Aminobacter aminovorans: one gene and its partner. The protein of the gene in region 1 interacts with the protein of each later gene in a pairwise test. Links are inferred from orthologs where the notes say so. Each region holds a gene or a part of one and is shown in the gene's direction. Other genes may lie near its edges. The genes, in order: mobA and DY201_RS14915.

Region 1 (7,293 bases):
GAACGATATCGACCTTCGTCACCCGACAACGTCCTCGTGAGGCTATGAGCATGCTTACCGGCTCGCCGCGACGTTCTCCGCAATGACGTCGGCGAAGCGTGTCGCACGCAAGCTGCAAGCGCTGTGGCGCCATGTGTTTCCGCGCGCGCCGGCGCGCCGCGTCGAAACCGTCGGCCGTGCGCGGCTTGCATACGATCCGCAGTATCCGGCGTTCGTGCGGGAGTACTATTTGTACTGTGTCGCATTGTTCCGCGAAACGCTGGCCGTGCGCGACGCGCCGGTCAATCTCGTGTTCGGCGCCTCCGAGGTCGACTGCGGCAATGCGAACCGCACGCGGCGCATCGATGTCCAGTGGGAACACACGCTGGTCATGCCGGGCGGACGCGACAGCGACGGCGCGCCGACCGGTGCCGTGCCATTGCCGGACGGCCAAGGGCACTATCTCGCCCGCGTTGTGAACCGCGCGGTGGTCGAATCGGCCGACGTGATCGTCGACTACAGCCGGCCGAATGTCGAAAACCTGCGTCGCGCCGGCGGCTTCGACGCGTATCTGGCCAAGACGATCGTGCTCGCGCCGCTGCTGTATGACACCGACGTCACCCCGGGCACGCGGCGGCGCGACGCGATCACGCTGTTTGGGGACGTCGCGCAACCGCGCCGCGCGGCGTTTCTTGAAGCGGCCCACACGGCGCGCCTGTCGCTGCTCAATGTCAGCGGTGTCTACGCGGGCGCGCCGTTGTGCAGGCTGTACCGCGACACGCGCGTGCTCGTGAACGTGCATCAGACCGGCCAGCACCACACGTTCGAGGAATTGCGCGTATTGCCGGCGCTGCTGTGCGGTGTCGTCGTCGTCAGCGAAGACGTGCCGCTGCGCGAGTCGATCGCGTATCATCCGTTCGTGGTGTGGGCGCGCTACGGCGAACTCGCCGACACGGTGCGCGCGGTGCTCGCCGACTACGCGGCCTATCGCGAACGGATCTTCGGAGACGGGCGATTCGAGGCGGTCGTCGAGCGAATGAGGCAGGACAATCGCGATGCGGTGAAGACCACGCTGCAGCGGTTGCGGTAGCGTCGCGACGCGGCCGACCTCAGGGCGCCGCTGCGCGCCTCCGAAGGCAACGAGCTTTCGTCCAATGCCACTGACGAGGCGATCGGGCGCAAGCCCATGGGCCACGATTTCATCATCGACCGCCGCCACCAATCGCCCGTCCGTCTCGCGCCATATGAGTGTGACAGGCGGCTAAGTTGCAGCTATCGTCGCCACCCGACAACGTCCTCGTGAGGTAATGGGCATGGCTTACCGGTTCGCCAGGACGTTCTCCGCAATGGTGCTGGCGATGGTGCTGGCCGCGCCTGCACTTGCCAAGCCATTTATCTACACCAATGCCCGCTTCGGCACGTCGGTGACGTTTCCGCATGAAATCTTCGTCAGCAAGGCCGAACCGCCCGAGAACGGCGACGGCATGACATTCCTGGCGTCGGATGGGGCGAGCCTCGCGATCTACGGTTCCAACAACGCGCTCGAGCAGACGCCCAGGCAGCTTGCCGACATGAGTTCCGAGGGCGTGGAGGTCACCTACCGCAAGCTGGGCAAGGACTGGATCGTACTGTCGGGCCACGACGGCAACGACATATTCTACCACCGGCTCGAATTTGGCAGGGGCGGCGTCATTCATGCCTTCCTGCTCAAATACCCAGTGTCGTCCAAGGCCAAATACGACCCGTTGGTGAGCGCCATCGCCGAGAGCCTCAACGGCCCGTGAGGCCAATCGACATGTCTGGTCCATCCGATTGGCATTGCTGTTTCACGCACCGGTGCTAAAGCCGTAAGCAACAGCAGCAACGGAAAGCCGACGTGCCACTTTCCTCGAATATTCGCGGCGCCACCTTCATGGTCGTCGCGATGGCAGCCTTTACCTTCAACGACACGCTCAGCAAGCTCGCCGCCCAGACGATCAATCCGGGCCAGCTGATGCTGGTGCGCGGGCTGTTCGCCACCACGCTGATCAGCCTTCTCGCCTGGCAGCAGGGTGCCTTGAAGGGCTACCGGAACTACTGGCATCCGATGGTGTTCCTGCGCCTTGTCGGCGAGGTTGGCGGCACGGTTTGCTTCCTCGCCGCCCTGCCCCATCTACCGTTGGGCAATATCTCGGCCGTGCTGCAGGCGCTGCCCTTGGCGGTAACCATGGGGGCAGCCCTTTTCCTCGGCGAGGCCGTCGGCTGGCGCCGCTGGCTGGCCATCGCCTCCGGTTTCGGCGGCGTCCTGATCATCGTCCGGCCGGGGTTCGAAGGCTTCAACGCGTTTTCGCTGCTGGCCCTGCTTTCGGTCGCCTTCTGCGCCGTGCGCGATCTGGCAACGCGCAAAATCCCTGGGCACATCCCGTCGCTTTTCGTCTCGACCACCACCACTGTCATCATCACCGTCACCGGGGCGCTGACCATCGTGCCGTTCGGCGGCTGGGTGCCCATGTCGGTCAATCTTGTCGCATTCCTTGCCGGCGCCGCGGTGCTGGTGCTTTTCGGCTACCAGTTCGTCATCATGGCGATGCGCGAAGGCGAAATTTCCTTCATCGCGCCGTTCCGCTACACCGCCCTGATCTGGGCGCTCTCGCTCAGCGTCTTCGTCTTCGGCGATATCCCCGACCTGGCCATGATCACGGGTGCTGCCGTCATCGTTGCTTCCGGCCTCTATTCGCTCTATCGCGAACGCGTTGTCGGCAAGGGCCGGCCGGCAGCCGAAAGCACCAGCGCTTCGATGGCACCCGACGGGATCTAGGCATGGCGGAGCAGATTGCAGGGTTGATCCTCGCCGGCGGCCGCTCCAGCCGGATGGGCGGCGCAGACAAGACGCTTCTGGCGCTTGCCGGCCGTCCCCTGACCGGCCTGGTGCTCGATCGCCTGCGCCCGCAGGTCGGTCGGATCGCCATCAACACCAATGCCGACCCCGCCGGTTTCGTCGGCTTCGGCGTCGACATCATCAGAGACACGATTGCAGGTTATCAGGGACCGCTGGCGGGAATCCTGGCCGGCATGGCGTGGGCGGCAGTCGAGCCGGACATCACGCACATCCTCAGCGTTGCCGGCGACACGCCCTTCTTCCCCGAAGATCTCGGCAAGCGACTGGCCGCGCACGCGGTCGCCGGACGCGTCGTTGCAGCCGCTTCGAACAGGCGCGTGCACCCGACATTTGCGCTGTGGCCGGTTTCGCTGCGCGAGGCGCTTGCAGGGTTTCTGGAAAGCGGCGATACCCGCAGAGTGATGACTTTTCTTGAGCAGGCAGGCCTCGACGTGGTGGATTTTCCGGTGACGCAACGTGGTTCCGTTGAAGTCGACCCGTTCTTCAACATCAACACGCCCGACGACCTTGCCCAGGCTGCGCGTATCATCGACGAGGCAGACTGATGACGCATCGCGTTTTCGGCATCACCGGCTGGAAGAACTCCGGCAAGACGACTTTGACCGAACGCCTGGTGACGGAACTGGTCAGACGCGGCTGGAGGGTCTCGACCATCAAGCATGCCCACCACGATTTCGACATAGACAAGCCGGGCGCTGACAGCTTTCGCCATCGCGAGGCTGGGGCCACGGAAGTCGCCATCGTGTCGGGGCGGCGCTGGGCGTTGATGCACGAGCTGCGCAACGAAACCGAGCCCACGCTCGACGAGGTTCTCGAGAGAATCGCTCCTTGCGATCTGGTGCTGGTCGAAGGCTACAAGCGCGAGCACCATCTCAAGATCGAGGCACGCCGGCTCGCGGCCAAGGACCGCTCGCCATTGACATCGAACGACCCTTCGATCGTTGCCGTCGCCGCCGACCATCCGGTCGAAGGCGAGCAGGTTCCGGTGTTCGGCATCGACGACATCACGGTGATCGCCGACTTCGTCGAAGCGCGCACCGGCCTCGCCGCGCAGTGACGCTGCGTCACCGCGCTTGCCCGATCGCCCGCTCGCAAATCCCCTTTTCGCGATTGATTTTTAACTGAAAACAGTGGGAGTATCGCCGCCAGCGGCGGAGTTCATCCGCTCAACGGCCGCCATGGACGGGAACCGGCCGAAGCGAACAGAGAGGAACATCATGGGTATTTCCAAGCGTATTGCCCTGGCTGCGACCGCGGCCCTGGCGCTCACCATCTGTATGGCGCAGGCGCAGGAAAAGACGATCAAGATCGCCACCGAAGGCGCATACCCTCCCTACAATAACCTGACATCCGACGGTAAGCTCGTCGGCTTCGACGTCGACATCGCCAATGCGCTTTGCGAGGAGATGAAGGTCAAGTGCGAGATCGTCGCCCAGGAATGGGACGGCATGATCCCCGCGCTCCAGGCCGGCAAGTTCGACGCCATCATCGCCCAGATGTCGATCACGCCTGAGCGCAAGGAAAAGATCGACTTCTCCAAGAAGTACATCAACACGCCAGCCGTGATCGCCGCCGCCAAGGACAGCGACATCAAGGGCGTGACCAAGGAAGACCTCGCCGGCAAGACCATCGGCGTCCAGGGCTCGACCATTCACTACAACTACGCCGAGAAGGTCTTCACCGACAGCACGATCAAGTCCTATCCGACCGCTGACGAATACAAGCTCGACATGGCCAACGGCCGCCTCGACGCGGTCAGCGATGACGCCGTGACGATGGGCGCCTGGCTGGAAACGCCAGATGGCGCATGCTGCAAGATTGTCGGCACCATCCCGAACATGCCCGAGATCCACGGCGATGGCGCCGGCGTCGGCGTGCGCAAGGGCGACGCGCTCGCGGATCAGTTCTCTGCCGCCATCGATGCTATCCGCGCCAACGGAAAGTACAAGGAAATCAACGACAAGTACTTCAAGTTCGACGCCTACGGCAGCTGAGCCGTCAATGCTGTGAAAACTGCACAAGCGGCGGGACAAGTTCCCGCCGTTTGGCTAACATGAGCACAATGACAAGCCGTCGACAAAGACGGTGGCACTCCCGCCAAGGGAGGCCAATGGGGGCAGCATACCGATGCAAAGCGTGTGGACGCTTCTGAGTTTCGGGCCTGACGGATGGGGTGACGATCTCGCGCGTGGCGTGCTCGTCACAGTTTCGCTTGCCCTTGTGACATTGCCGCTGGGCCTGCTGATCGGCTTTCTGGTCGCATTGGCCAAGCAGTCCGGCGAACCTTCGATGCGGCTCGCCGGCAACATCTACACCACCATCTTCCGCGGCCTGCCGGAACTGCTGACGCTGTTTCTGGTGTTCTACGGCGCCCAGATCGGCATCCAGCAGGCTGTGCGGCTGGTGCGGCCGGAGGCGGTTGTCGAGATCAACAGCTTCGTCGCCGGCATGGTTGCTCTCGGCGTCGTCTTCTCGTCCTACGCCAGCGAGGTTTTCCTCTCGGCCTTCCGCGCCATTCCGCGTGGCCAGTATGAAGGCGGTTATTCCGTCGGCCTGTCGCCGCGCCAGACGATGCGACTGGTGATCCTGCCGCAGCTCATCCGCATCGCCCTGCCCGGTCTCTCCAACCTGTGGCTGATCCTGCTCAAGGACACGGCCCTGGTTTCGGCCATCGGCCTGACCGACATCGTGCGCCAGAGCAGCATTGCCGCGCGCGTCACCAAGCAGGCATTCATGTTCTTCGGCGTCGCCTGCCTCATCTATCTCGCGCTCGCCATCATCTCTTCCTTCGGCATCGGCGCCATCGAGCGCTGGGTCGGCAAGCGGGCGGCACAGCGATGAGCGCGACCGACGGAACCACTGTGAAAGTGCAACGGCCCGCAGCGCCACCGCGCGGATGGTCGCGTGAACGCATCCTGGGCTGGGTCCTTGTCTGTCTCTGGATCCTGCTCGGCGCCGGCCTGGTCACCTATCTGTTCAGCGCCTGGAATCCGGAGCTTTTCGCCAAATATGCGCCGTCCTACCTGTCAGGCCTCTATGTCACGCTGACGCTGGTGGCGATATCCATCGTCCTCGGCGCCATCCTGTCGGTTCCGATCTGTTATGCCCGCATGTCGAAGAACCGCGTTCTGAACGCGATTTCCTACGCTTATGTCTATTTCTTCCGTGGCACGCCGCTGCTCGCCCAGACCTTCCTGATCTATTACGGCTTCGGCTCGTTCCGGCCACAGCTCGAGGCCATCGGCCTGTGGGGTTTCTTCCGTGAAGCCTGGTACTGCGCCGTCTTCGCCTTTGCCCTCAACACCGCCGCCTATCAGGCCGAGATCATGCGCGGGGCGATCGAGAGCGTCGGCAAGGGCCAGTGGGAGGCGGCGTCCGCCCTTGGCCTGTCGAAGCTACAGACGCTCTACAAGATCATCTTGCCGCAGGCCCTGATCGTGGCGCTGAGGCCGTATGGCAACGAGATCATCCTGATGATCAAGGGCTCGGCCATCGTGGCCATCATCACGGTCTATGACCTGATGGGCGAGACGCGCCGCGCCTTTTCGCGCACCTTCGACTTCCAGACCTATCTTTGGGCCGCCCTGCTCTATCTGTCGCTGGTCGAAATCCTGCGCCATCTGGTGGACTGGATCGAAAGGCGTATCACCCGCCATCTGCACCGCTGATCTCATCTGCTAGTCTCGGGCGCTGGTCCAACCATCATCGGCTTGACGAATCCGTTCCATCGCATAGACCACGGACACCAGAGCATTTTGCACTTCGAAAGGGTGAGCCATGGCATCGGTCGCGTTCCTTGGTCTAGGCGTTATGGGCTATCCCATGGCCGGACATCTCAAGAACAAGGGCGGCCACAACGTCACCGTCTACAACCGCACCACAGCGAAGGCCGAGAAATGGGCTGCCCAGCATGGCGGCGCCTTTGCCGCGACGCCCGCCGAAGCCGCCGATGGCAAGGACTTCGTCTTTGCCTGTGTCGGCAATGACGACGACCTGCGCGAAGTCACGACCGGCGCCAGGGGCGCATTCGGCTCGATGAAGAAGGGCGCCATATTCGTCGACAACACCACCGCCTCGGCCGAGGTGGCACGCGAGCTCGACACCGCCGCCAAGGCAGGCGGCTTCCACTTTCTCGACGCCCCGGTCTCGGGCGGCCAGGCCGGCGCCGAAAACGGCGTCCTGACCGTCATGGTCGGCGGCGAGCAGGAACCCTTCGAGCGCGCCCGCCCTGTCATCGGTTCCTTTGCCCGCATGGTTGGCCTGATGGGGCCTGCAGGCGCCGGCCAGCTAACCAAGATGATCAACCAGATCTGCATCGCCGGCCTCGTCCAGGGCCTCGCCGAGGGCATCCATTTCGGCAAGAAGGCCGGCCTCGACATCGAAAAGGTCGTCGACGTCATCTCCAAGGGTGCCGCCGGCTCCTGGCAGATGGAAAA
Region 2 (7,541 bases), 130 kb from region 1 along the record:
AGCTGAAGCTCAAGATGGTGACGATCGATGCCATCGACCGCGCCGGCCAGCGGCCGGACGGTACCGTCGTGAACGATCTGCCGGACTCACGCAACCTGATCCAGGCAGCCTTCACCGCGGAGTCCGGCACCGAAAACCCGCCGCTCAATGTCGGCACCAATGGTTTCGTGTTCTACGAGGTCGACGAGATCACGCCTGCCCGCGACCGCTCGCTCGACGAGGTACGCGAGAAGGTCGTCGCCGACTGGACCGCCGCCGAAGCGACGAAGCGTCTCAAGGCAAAAGCCGACGAGTTGGAGAAGCGGCTGAAGGACGGTGCCTCGCTCGAGGTGATCGCCGGCGAGCTCAAGCTCGAAAAGCAGACCAAGCGCGGTCTCAAGCGGGAAGCCGACGATGCCGATTTCGGCCGCGAGGGTGCTTCCGCGATGTTTGCCATGGGCCAGGGCGGCACCGGCATCATCCCCGCTCCTGCCGGCGACGCGCAGATCCTGTTCAAGATCGCCGAAGTGTTCGAGCCGGCCGGCGCTGACAAGAGCGCGGTGCCGGAGGACGCGCAGAAGCAGTTTGCCTCTGGCATGTCGGACGACCTGCTCGATCAGATCGTCGCCCAGCTCCAGGGCGAGTATCAGGCAACGATCGACCAGGCGGCGATCACCCGTGCACTTGCGGTGGGAACGCCATGAGCGCACTCAAACCGCATATCGCCAAGGTCGCCTCGGGCACCCCCCTCACCTTCGAGGAGGCGCGCGAGGCCTTCGACATCATCATGTCGGGCGAAGCGACGCCCGGCCAGATCGGCGGCTTCCTGATGGCGTTGCGCGTACGCGGCGAGACCGTCAGCGAGATATCGGGCGCCGTCGCCACCATGCGCGACAAGATGCTGCGCGTCGAAGCCCCTGACGACGCCATCGACATCGTCGGCACCGGCGGCGACGGGTCGCACAGCGTCAACATCTCGACCGCATCGGCCTTCGTCATCGCGGGCGCAGGCGTTCCTGTCGCCAAGCACGGCAACCGTGGCCTGTCCTCGTTGACCGGCGCCGCCGACGTGCTGACCGCCCTTGGCGTCAACATCGACCTCACGCCCGAGGCGATCAGCCGCTGCATCCATGGCGCCGGCGTCGGCTTCATGTTCGCACCGGCGCATCATCCGGCGATGAAGCATGTCGGCGCGACCCGCGTCGAACTCGGCACCCGCACCATCTTCAACCTGCTCGGACCGCTCTCCAACCCCGCCGGCGTCAACCGCCAGCTGGTTGGCGTGTTTTCGCCTGAATGGGTACAACCGGTTGCCGAAACGCTGAAGGAACTCGGAGCCCAGCACGTCTGGGTCGTCCATGGCGACGGTTATGACGAGATCACCACCACTGGTGAGACTCATGTCGCAGCCCTGCAGGACGGCGTCATCAGCACCTTCACGCTGTCGCCTGAACAGGTCGGCATTAGCAGGCACACACGCGAAGAACTGCGCGGCGGCGATTCCGCATACAATGCCGCTGCACTGCGCGGGGTTCTCGAAGGCGCTGCGGGTGCCTATCGCGACACGGTGCTGATGAATGCCGGGGCCGGCCTCGTCGTTGCCGGCAAGGCAGCGACGATCGGCGACGGCGTGCCCCTGGCCGCCGAGGCGATCGACAGCGGCCGCGCCAAGGCCGTGCTCGACCGCCTGGTCGCCGTTTCGAACGGATAAGAACATGGCCGATATCCTGCGCCGCATCGAAGCCTACAAGCGCGACGAGATCGCAGCAGCAAAGGCGCTGCTGCCACTCGCCGAGCTCAAGGCGCGCGCCCGCGACGTCGCAAAGCCGCGCGGCTTTCTCGCGGCACTCGAAGCCAGGCACCGTGAAAGCCGCTTTGGCCTGATCGCAGAGATCAAGAAGGCGAGCCCGTCCAAAGGACTGATCCGTCCCGACTTCGATCCGCCGGCACTCGCCAAGGCCTATGCCGACGGCGGCGCTGCCTGCCTGTCGGTGCTGACCGACACGCCTTCTTTCCAGGGTGCACCGGAGTTCCTGACCACCGCGCGCGACGCCTGCGCCTTGCCGGCATTGCGCAAGGACTTCATGTTCGAGCCCTACCAAGTGCACGAAGCTCGCGCCTGGGGCGCGGATGCGATCCTGATCATCATGGCGAGCCTGAGCGACGACGACGCCAGGCGGCTCGAGGATGAGGCTTTCGAACTCGGCATGGACGTGCTCGTCGAGGTCCACGACGAAGAAGAAACGGAACGTGCGCTGAAGCTCAGGTCGCGGCTGCTCGGCATCAACAACCGCAACCTGCGCACATTCGAGGTCAGCCTCGATACCTCGGAGCGCTTGGCGCCGAAGGTGCCGGCAGATCGGCTGCTGGTCGGCGAAAGCGGCATCTTCACCCATGCCGATTGCCTGCGTCTGCAGAAATCCGGCATCTCCAATTTCCTCGTCGGCGAAAGCCTGATGCGGCAGGCCGACGTGACGTCGGCGACGCGCGCGCTGCTCGATGGCGCAACGCTGGCAAGCGCCTGACATGGCAACCACCCTCACCCATATCGGCGCCACCGGCGAGGCCAACATGGTCGACGTCGGCGACAAGGCCGAGACGACACGCACGGCAATTGCCGAAGGCCATGTGGTGATGCGCCCGGAGACACTGGCGTTGATCCTGTCGGGCAACGCCAAGAAGGGCGACGTTCTCGGCACCGCGCGCATCGCCGGCATCATGGCGGCCAAACGCACGCATGAGCTCGTGCCGCTCTGCCATCCGATCCTTTTGACCAAGGTTTCGGTCGAGATCGAAGCTGACGAGGCCCTGCCCGGCCTGCGGGTGACGGCGCTCGCCCGTGTCACCGGCAAGACCGGCGTCGAGATGGAGGCGCTGACCGCAGCGTCGGTCGCCTGCCTGACCATCTACGACATGGCAAAGGCCGCCGATCGCGGCATGGTGATCTCGGGCATCCGGTTGGTCGAAAAAACCGGCGGCAAGTCCGGCGACTACAAGGCGGCTGAATAGATGGCCCTGCTGCCCGTCGCCGACGCCCTGGCGCGCCTGCTCGACGGTGCTGAGCCGCGCTGCACGGAGACTGTTGCTCTTGCCCAGGCCGCGGGTCGGGTTCTGTCGGCGCCGCTGCATGCCCTGCGCACCCAGCCGCCCTTTGATGCATCCGCAATGGACGGCTACGCGGTGCAGGCCGCCGACATCGCTTCGCTGCCGGCGCGTCTCAAGGTCATCGGCCAGGCACCCGCCGGCAAGCAGTTCACGGGCACCGTCTGTCCAGGCGAATGCGTCCGCATCTTCACCGGAGCACCGGTACCTCGAGGCACTGATACCGTCGTCATTCAGGAGAACGTTCGCGATCTCGGCGATGGCGAGATCGAGGTGGTCGAGCCGACGAGTGCCGGCCGCAATATCCGCGCCAGGGGTCTCGACTTCAAGCAGGACGACCTCATTCTGGATGCCGGACGCGTGCTCGACCCGGCAGCGCTCTCGCTGATCGCGGCTGCCAACCATCCCGGCGTCGAAGTGCTACGGGCACCTCTGGTAGCCATCATCGCCACCGGGGACGAACTGCTGCCGCCGGGCAGCAACCCCGGACCCGATCAGATCATTGCCTCCAACGCCTATGGTGTCGCGGCGATCGTTCAATCGGTCGGCGCGCGCGTGCTCGATCTCGGCATCGCCGCTGACCGCACCGAGGCAATCGCCGCATTGGTGGCGAAGGCGCTCGCAGCGGACGCTGACGTGATCGTCACGCTGGGCGGTGCTTCGGTCGGCGACCATGACCTCGTCCATCGAGTCCTCACCGATCTCGGCATGGCTCTCAACTTCTGGAAAATCGCCATGCGGCCCGGCAAGCCGCTGATGTTCGGCCGGCTTGGCGCCAGCCGCTGCGTCGGCCTGCCGGGAAATCCGGTCGCCAGCCTGATCTGCTCGCAGATCTTCCTGAAGCCCTTGGTGGCGAAGCTCGGTGGACGTTCCTATTCGCACGACATGCGCACGGGCATTCTCGACACGGCAATGGCCGCCAATGATCTGCGCCAGGATTTCGTCCGTGCGGCCGCGCGTGAAACCTCTGAGGGTCTCGTCGTCACGCCTTACCTGGTCCAGGATTCCTCGATGCTGCGCACGCTGGCCGCCGCCAACTGCGCCATCGTGCGGGCGCCCTTCGCACCGGCGATCGATGCCGGCAGCGCCTGCCAGGTGATGATGCTTCGCTGAAGCAAGCGCCTCCAGCCTTCACGAAATATCAACGGTTGCGGAACACAACTGGAACATATAGTGTTTGTTCTGGGTTTGTTTTTCTTCTGATTCCTCGGGGGTGGCGATGCTGACGCGCAAACAACACGAGCTTTTGCTATTCATCCACGAGCGGCTGAAGGAGGCGGGCATTCCGCCGTCGTTCGACGAGATGAAGGAAGCACTCGACCTCGCCTCCAAGTCCGGCATCCATCGCCTGATCACAGCTCTGGAAGAGCGCGGCTTCATCAGGCGCCTGCCCAACCGGGCCCGTGCACTCGAAGTGCTGCGCCTGCCCGATTCCATCGCGCCAGGCCTGAACGCGGCGAGGAAGTTCTCGCCCAGCGTCATCGAGGGCAGCCTTGGACGCAAACCGGATCCTTCACGCAGCATGTCGGCCGGCAATGACGACGATGTTGCATCGGCGGTTGCCATTCCCGTCATGGGACGCATCGCGGCCGGTGTGCCGATCGACGCCATCCAGCACAAGACCCATTCGATTTCAGTGCCGCCTGACATGATCATGGGCGGCGAGCATTACGCGCTTGAGGTCAAGGGCGACTCGATGATCGAGGCCGGCATCTTCGACGGCGACACTGTCGTCATCCGCAGTTCGACCACGGCCAATCCGGGCGAGATCATCGTCGCCCTTGTCGACGATGAGGAAGCGACGCTCAAGCGCTTCCGCCGCAAGGGCGCCTCGATCGCACTCGAGGCCGCCAATCCCGCTTACGAAACCCGCATCTTCGGGCCCGACAGGGTCAAGGTGCAGGGCAAGCTTGTCGGACTGATCCGCCGCTACTGATTTTCGGAGATTGCGGACTGCAAACATCGAAGGGCGGCTTTGACTACCGTCTGTGACTGTTCAGTATGCCGACCGCAATCCGCTACCCGGCCGATCTGCGCTTGGCTATGGTGACGCTGCTGGTGACTGCGTTGGGGCGGGTGTCGGCCTCTCTGGCTGTACCGTAGGTTGCGCCGTCGGCGCTTTCGGAGGTCTCTCGGCACGCTTGTAGGACGCCAGTCCCCGTGCTTCGCGTGAGAACTGGCGCTGGATGTGCCACGGGCGGTAGGGTTCTGGCACGGCGTGGCGAATGTCGATCTTCAGGCTGCTTGCTGTCTGATGCGTGATGAATATCGCGGCACTGCCGAGGCGCGCCAGTTCGCGCTTGGTAAGCACAACAGGCGCGGTCGACGTCGCCCCGGAGCAGATTCCGCCGGCCGTGGCATCGTCGACCACGATGAAATCCGCGCTGTCGCAGGCACGTGCAGCGGCTTCAGCATTCGCCGCATGGATGATCCGCTCGCCCGCCGCTCCTTGGACAGCACAGAGTTCCTCGCCGCAGACGAAGTTTCCTGCGGCCGCGACATTCACTGACGGTTTTTTCGCACTCGGGTCGGATGAATTGTCCGTACCGGCGGCGCGATCCATCGCCGGGCGTGCCGGGCTGACGACAGTTTCGGCCATCAGCGCGCGCTGCCAGTTGTCGACGGTGAATTGGTTCGGCCGGGCGCGATTGACGGCCAGCTTGCCGCCGCCGACCGGCACGCCGACGAGGCGGCCGTCTTCCGAAACGAGGACGTCTGGCGTTTCCGTTTCCACCACCATCAGCAGTCCTAGGGCAGCGAAGGGCAGTGCCGCTATGCGCAGCCAGGTCGTCGCCGTCGACGCAATGACGAGTGCTGCGGTGAACAGCAGCACTGCATGCGGCGAAACAAGGCCAACCGCGTCGACCGGCGAATATGCCGAGAACCACGTGGCGATGCCAATCATTCCTTTCAGGCCGGCCCCCATCGTGTCGAGGAAGAGGCCGTCGAGCCCGAGCGGCATGAAAATCCCTGCCATGACCGCGAAAGGCATCACCAGGACCGACACAAGCGGCGTGACTGCAAGATTGGCGAACAGGCTGAGCGGCGATACGCGTTGAAAATGCCAGGCGCCGAACACGCTGGTCGCCAGCCCGGCAATCACCGAGGTCGCGACGAGGCCGACCGCAACTGCCGCAGACCAGTGCCAGATCTTCGACGGCAGCGACCTTTGGACGACCGGCATCGCTTGTTCTTCCCGCCTTTCAGACCACCAGGCATAGGCACTGACAAGGGCGGCTGTGGCGGCAAACGACATCTGAAAGCTCGGCCCGACGACCTCATGGGGCGAGATCAGGATCACCACGACGGCGGAGATTGCGAGGTTGCGCATGGTGAGTGCTGCGCGATCGAACAGCACTGCCGTCAGCATCACCGCCAGCATGATGAAACTGCGCTGCGCCGCGACCTCGGCGCCGGAAATGAACAGATAGCCTCCGGTCGCAGCCAGGGCAGCACCTGCCGCATATTTCTTGACCGGCCGGCATGAGGTGAAGGCGGGAAAGGCAGCGAAGGACAGCCGCATCAGCAGCATGATGGTTCCCGCGACCATTGCCATGTGCAGGCCCGAGATCGAGATGATGTGATAAAGCCCGGTACGCCGCAGCGCCTCGTTGACGTCGTCGGGAATGCCACCGCGCACACCGACCATCAAGGCGGCCGCGATTTCACCCTCCGGCCCGCCGATGCGTTCGCGAATGCGCTGGGCGATCTTTTCACGCAAATTCTCTACCGAAGCGAAGGCACGTTCGCTGACCGACGGTGGCTGCGTGGTTACGCCGAGTTCCGGCCCCTTCATGAAAAACCCGCTGGCGCCGATGCCGTCGAAGTAGCTTTCGAAGGAAAAATCATAGCTGCCCGGCCGCACAGGCCCGGACGGCGGCATCAGCCTGACATACCCCGTCACCTCGGAACCCGCCATGACACCCTCAGGAATCTTGCGGGCAGTGAGCCGCACCCGCTCAGGCGCAAAACGCAATACAGGGCGCGCGGTCGCCAGAACGTCGAGCGTCAGCCGCACCCGAGCGTTGCCCAGATTGTCGATGCCGACGACGCGTCCGGTGATGGCCGTCGAGATTTCGGCGCCCACCACTTTGGTCGCCATTCGCAGCGTCTCGAACTTGGCAACGGCCGTGCCAAGCATGAAGGCGGCGACAGCTGCGAGCGCATAGTGGACAAGCCGTCGTCCGCGCGAAACGAAGGCGAGCACGGCCGGTAACGCAGACATCGCGACGAGCGGCGCGACATCCGGTTCGCTCGGAAGAGCAAAATACACCAGCGCACCAGCGGCCAGAAAAACCGGAAGAAGCAGGAACGCCGCACCGCGGTCGAGTTCCGTTTCGATCGAAGCCAGAGTGGATCGTGCGGTTATCCGGTGACCGACCAGCAATTGCGATCCTTGCCGTAGCCAGGACTGGTGTCCTCGCTGAAACGGTGATGCATCGGCGTCAGGAGCAGCATCT

Evidence for each region.
Region 2: the proteins of mobA (region 1) and DY201_RS14915 interact in binary tests that used the Escherichia coli proteins (3 or more experiments, as listed by UniProt). The link is inferred for Aminobacter aminovorans from one-to-one orthologs.

What each region holds. Positions count from the first base shown.
Region 1 is NZ_UFSM01000001.1:2,897,458-2,904,750, reverse strand. Bases 1,887-4,590 are described here. They hold mobA (molybdenum cofactor guanylyltransferase MobA), read left to right. Parts: upstream 1,887-2,778; coding sequence 2,779-3,402; downstream 3,403-4,590. Other genes in these bases: DY201_RS14270 (ABC transporter substrate-binding protein), read left to right, coding at 4,075-4,590; mobB (molybdopterin-guanine dinucleotide biosynthesis protein B), read left to right, coding at 3,402-3,914; DY201_RS14285 (DMT family transporter), read left to right, coding at 1,887-2,776. Also shown: GTP 3',8-cyclase MoaA, read left to right, coding at 1-2; DY201_RS14300 (hypothetical protein), read left to right, coding at 83-1,069; DY201_RS14290 (hypothetical protein), read left to right, coding at 1,293-1,763; more of DY201_RS14285, read left to right, coding at 1,856-1,886; more of DY201_RS14270, read left to right, coding at 4,591-4,851; DY201_RS14265 (ABC transporter permease), read left to right, coding at 4,985-5,698; DY201_RS14260 (ABC transporter permease), read left to right, coding at 5,695-6,525; DY201_RS14255 (NAD(P)-dependent oxidoreductase), read left to right, coding at 6,635-7,293. UniProt on the Escherichia coli protein: Transfers a GMP moiety from GTP to Mo-molybdopterin (Mo-MPT) cofactor (Moco or molybdenum cofactor) to form Mo-molybdopterin guanine dinucleotide (Mo-MGD) cofactor.
Region 2 is NZ_UFSM01000001.1:3,022,819-3,030,359, reverse strand. Bases 2,140-5,091 are described here. They hold DY201_RS14915 (molybdopterin molybdotransferase MoeA), read left to right. Parts: upstream 2,140-2,988; coding sequence 2,989-4,194; downstream 4,195-5,091. Other genes in these bases: lexA (transcriptional repressor LexA), read left to right, coding at 4,301-5,017; moaC (cyclic pyranopterin monophosphate synthase MoaC), read left to right, coding at 2,506-2,988; trpC (indole-3-glycerol phosphate synthase TrpC), read left to right, coding at 2,140-2,504. Outside these bases: DY201_RS14935 (SurA N-terminal domain-containing protein), read left to right, coding at 1-683; trpD (anthranilate phosphoribosyltransferase), read left to right, coding at 680-1,690; more of trpC, read left to right, coding at 1,695-2,139; DY201_RS14905 (ComEC/Rec2 family competence protein), read right to left, coding at 5,123-7,354. UniProt on the Escherichia coli protein: Catalyzes the insertion of molybdate into adenylated molybdopterin with the concomitant release of AMP.